Regions from separate parts of the Ruminococcus sp. N15.MGS-57 genome, predicted to be linked through region 2. Evidence: a T-box and tRNA genes for the amino acid it is inferred to sense, from the RefSeq annotation. Region 2 holds a T-box; the other holds one or more tRNA genes.

Evidence for each region. The T-box of region 2 lies ahead of tyrS (tyrosine--tRNA ligase). A T-box ahead of a tRNA ligase gene usually reads a tRNA of that ligase, here a tRNA-Tyr.
Region 1: it encodes a tRNA-Tyr, which carries the amino acid that the T-box ahead of tyrS (tyrosine--tRNA ligase) is inferred to sense. The anticodon was not compared.

Annotation. Positions count from the first base shown of each region.
Region 1 is NZ_LARF01000047.1:114-2,437, forward strand. Features, by position in the region: gene WS40_RS11595 (HNH endonuclease) at 193-939, opposite strand; tRNA gene WS40_RS09155 (tRNA-Tyr) at 1,126-1,210, opposite strand; tRNA gene WS40_RS09160 (tRNA-Thr) at 1,232-1,307, opposite strand; tRNA gene WS40_RS09165 (tRNA-Pro) at 1,407-1,483, opposite strand; gene WS40_RS11600 (hypothetical protein) at 1,874-2,324, shown strand, end outside.
Region 2 is NZ_LARF01000008.1:3,871-6,194, forward strand. Features, by position in the region: gene tyrS (tyrosine--tRNA ligase) at 1-1,088, opposite strand, end outside; T-box leader at 1,153-1,391, opposite strand; gene WS40_RS02605 (ABC transporter ATP-binding protein) at 1,741-2,324, shown strand, end outside.

The sequences.
Region 1 (2,324 bases), on a different contig from region 2:
TACAGCGCCTTTTTGTCACTTGACGATATAATAGATGTTATTCAAAGCTCTGTTGATGTTATCGACATTATGAAACCGGTATACAATTTCAAAGCAAGCGACGATTTGCCTTTGAAGAAGAAATAGGGGAAGTATATTAAAATTCAATCGCAGTCAAACTTTCGCTTGACTGCGATTGAATAAATATTATGTTTACTGTTTATCTTTATTTAGCATATTTTTCACTTCTTCAGGTGAATATACTCCGTCATTTTTGGAATGAAGTATCATATGACAGTTTGGACATACAGGTATTAGGTCAGTCTTTGGATTTACCATATGTTTTTCTTTTACCTCTCCAAGAGGATTAATATGATGAACATGGATTCTGCCAGCAAATTCGTTGCCATATATCTTTGCCGCATTAAAGCCACAAATTTTACAGCTAGTACCATGGATACGCAAACATTCTTCTCTGAGTTTTGGATCACGTTCATACACAGTTGCATTTACTTGAACTAAAGACCCTTCAATTCTTTCTTTTTGAGCAGACTTTATTATTGGATCTTCAAATGGTCTTAATCCGTTAACCTGTATGCCCATATAATCAGCTAGTTTGTACCATTCAGAACATTCTTTGACTTCTTTCATGCAAATATCAAACATCTTAGCCATTTTCGATTTATATTCAGGGTGAACATTCAGTTCATTGCACAAATCAAAAAAGCCAGATCCACAATAATGAGTCTCTTTGTTCACTACCATTACTGAAATCAATGGCAAGCCTAATCTATAACAATGTTTTGATAACTCACCAATATCAGAGCCAATTAATCTTGTGCTTTGACCAGTTAATTTGCTGAGTTGACCATACTCGATTGTATATTCCCCATTAGCAATTAAAGAGAGCATTACTTTTCCACAATCTATTTGATGTTGGGTTAATTGCTTAATAGACATATTAAAAGCCTCCTAATAGTTATTGGTATAATCATACCATAAATTCATTTAATTGTAAAGCGATTTTATCTTTTTTTACCAACAAAATCAAATATTCGATTTTTATATAAACAGTATCATTAACAGCATCATAACTTAATATATATTTATAAAACAAAAAAAGCCCGCAGAAGTCTGCGAGCTTTTTGGTGGGAGAAGGTGGATTCGAACCACCGAAGCTAGAAGCAACAGATTTACAGTCTGCCCCCTTTGGCCACTCGGGAATTCTCCCATATGAATGAAAACAAAATAATGGAGCTGGTGGACGGACTCGAACCCCCGACCTGCTGATTACAAATCAGCTGCTCTACCAACTGAGCTACACCAGCTTGTATTGCTTGATCTGTCGAACTGACGATATCTATTATATCATATCTCCAAGCACTTGTCAAGCATTTTTTATTTTGTTTTCATTTTTTTTAATAAAGTGGTCGAGGCGACAGGACTTGAACCTGCGGCATCTTGGTCCCAAACCAAGCACTCTACCAAACTGAGTTACGCCTCGTAGTTGACGTTGCACACGGTGGGGAAAAGTCTCCAGCCACGGAAAAGTTCCAAGCTTTGTGTGCCTTGAGCTTCATAGATGTTTCTGTGAAGCATTTGTCTGCGTCATCAAACAGCTTAATTATTATACTCCCCAATGCCCGTTTTGTCAATAGGTTTTTTATCACTTTGTATACTTGCACAATTATACCCCGCTTAAAAGCGATACAAATATCATTATTCAACAAATTATACCGTGATATCATACGAAAACATCAAAAATAATGTCCATAAAAGAGCCTTTTTTAAAAGAATGGTATAATTTGATGATATTTTGGTGAAACCTGTTGATTTTTAAAATGGTTTGTGTTATCATTATACTTAACAGATAATATTCGGGAGGAAAGTAAAAATGAAAACAAAGGAATGTCCTTTTTGCCATAAGGAAATATCCGAAGAAGCAATACTCTGTAAGTATTGCCATAACCTGCTTATAGACGAAAGCACGCCTGTTACGGAAGACAGCAAGCAGGAGGAGCAGAATTTCACCTCTGCTGACGATGCTGACAGAACAAGAGTGTTCACAAAGCAGGAGGCACAGGAGTATGAAGAGAAAACAAGAGCCTTTACTGTGCCTAAACAGCCGGAAGAGCCTACAGAGTTTTTCTCCACACCAATAGCTGATAGCCATGATAATAATGACGGCTCTGAGAATTATCAGGATAATTATGATAATGGCGGTTATCCTGACGATGAAAACGATTATTCCGATGATGATACAGAGGATAACGATGACGCTTCCAGAAAGAAGCTCTTTGCAATTACTGCCACTATCACAGTGGGTATACTTGTGGTGGTCATTC
Region 2 (2,324 bases):
CGTCTAGCCTCGCCATTTGAAGGGCAAAGTCCGCACTTAACAAGAAGCGTAAGAATACCTATCTTGCCGTCAGTAAGATCAGCCGCCGCAATAGTCGTGCTAGGCATATCGTCGCTGTTTCCACCGCCTGCAAAAATAGCCTTTGCCGCAGCGTCAGCCTTGTCAGCCTCCTCCTTGCCGTGAACAAGCTTTGTCAGCTCGTAAGCCAAAAGCTCCTTAGCCTTGTTGTATTCAGCACCCTCCATGTGTTTCTCCATTTCCTCTATCTCCTCGATAGGAACGAATGTGAGCATCTTCAGGCACTTGATAACATCAGCGTCGCCAACGTTTCTCCAATACTGATAGAACTCGTATGGAGAAGTCTTTTCAGGGTCGAGCCATACAGCACCCTTTTCTGTCTTGCCCATTTTCTTGCCCTCAGAGTTGAGCAGGAGAGTGATAGTCATTGCGTAAGCGTCCTTGCCAAGCTTCTTTCTGATAAGCTCAGTACCGCCCAGCATATTAGCCCACTGATCGTCACCGCCGAACTGCATATTACAGCCGTAATCCTGGAAAAGTCTGTAGAAATCGTAGGACTGCATTATCATGTAGTTGAACTCAAGGAAAGTCAGTCCTCTTTCCATTCTCTGCTTGTAGCACTCGAATGTAAGCATCTTGTTTACAGAGAAGCAAGCACCAACGTCACGAAGTACATCAACATAATTAAGGTCGAGAAGCCAATCGCCATTGTTTACAATAATAGCCTTGTCATCAGAAAAATCAATGAAGTGTGACATCTGCTTTTTGAAACATTCAACATTGTGGTTGATAGTTTCCTTTGTCATCATTTTTCTCATATCTGTTTTGCCTGACGGGTCGCCTATCATAGCCGTACCGCCTCCGATAAGAACGATAGGCTTATTGCCTGCCATTTGCAAACGCTTCATAAGGCAAAGCGCCATAAAGTGACCAACGTGGAGTGAATCAGCGGTCGGGTCAAAGCCGATGTAGAAAGTTGCCTTACCAGCGTTGATAAGCTCCTTTATTTCCTCCTCATCAGTAAGCTGAGCGAGAAGACCTCTTCTTTTCAGTTCTTCAAATACTGTCATTTTTCATACCTCCGTATTATTTTTTTGCGGTACATAAATAAAAAATCCCCTGACAGAATATCTGTCAGAGGACGAATTATCGTGGTACCACCTCAGTTTATCGGGGAAACTCCCGACCTTACAGGCTCAGCAGAAAGCGAAGCCATAGCACTGTAACGTGTGCAAAACGTTTCGCCTTACGCAAAAGCTTTCTCAGCGAACAGCTCAGGAATGTATTCACACTTTGTAGAAATGCTTTCTCGCACCGACCGAAAGCTCTCTGAAATTTCGCAAAAGGCTACTTATTTCCGTCATAGCATTTAAACCTATTGATATGACTATAGCACACTTTCACCCTTTTGTCAACCCCCTTTTTGTTAGAAGTGAGGAGTGAGGAATGAGGAGTGAGGAATGAGAAGTGAGGAGTGAGGAATGAGGAATGAAGGTATCGCCTGCGGCGATGATTATTGTAGGGGACGACGCCCTCGGCGTCCCGCTCGGAGGTGCGAGGCTTGAATCATCACAAACTATGCCGATGTATAAAGACGGGCAAACTTTTTACCCCTGCATTATCCCCCGCTTTTTTAAAGAATTAACTTATTCGTCTACAAATGTACAAAAACATATGATATAATAAAATTTATATGATTTTATTTAGTTGGGAGAAAGAAAAATGCTGAAGCTTTTTAGGTATCTGAAAAACTATAAAAAAGAAAGCATAATCGGTCCGCTGTTTAAGCTTATCGAAGCCTGCTTCGAGCTTGCAGTGCCACTCGTTATGGCTAATATCATCGACGTGGGTATAAAAAATCAAGATAAGCCCTATATCTATAAAATGGGTGGCGTGCTTGTCCTCCTCGCCTTCTGTGGTCTGGCTTGTGCGCTGACTGCTCAGTATTTCGCCGCAAAAGCGTCCCTAGGCTTTGGAACAGCCCTCCGACGTGACCTTTTCAAGCATATCAATTCACTGTCCTATGCGGAAATAGACAGCGTTGGAAGTCATACCCTCGTCACAAGAATGACAGCGGATATCAATACCGCTCAGCAGGGTGTGAATATCCTCCTTCGTCTGTTTCTTCGTTCGCCTTTTATCGTTTTAGGCTCAATCATAATGGCATTCTCTATCTCAGTGAAGCTTACCCTTATCTTCCTGATAATCGCACCTTGCCTTGCCTATGTCATCTACCTTATAATGCACATCACTATCCCGCAGTATAAGAATATCCAGAAAAAGCTGGATAAAACTAACCTTATGAC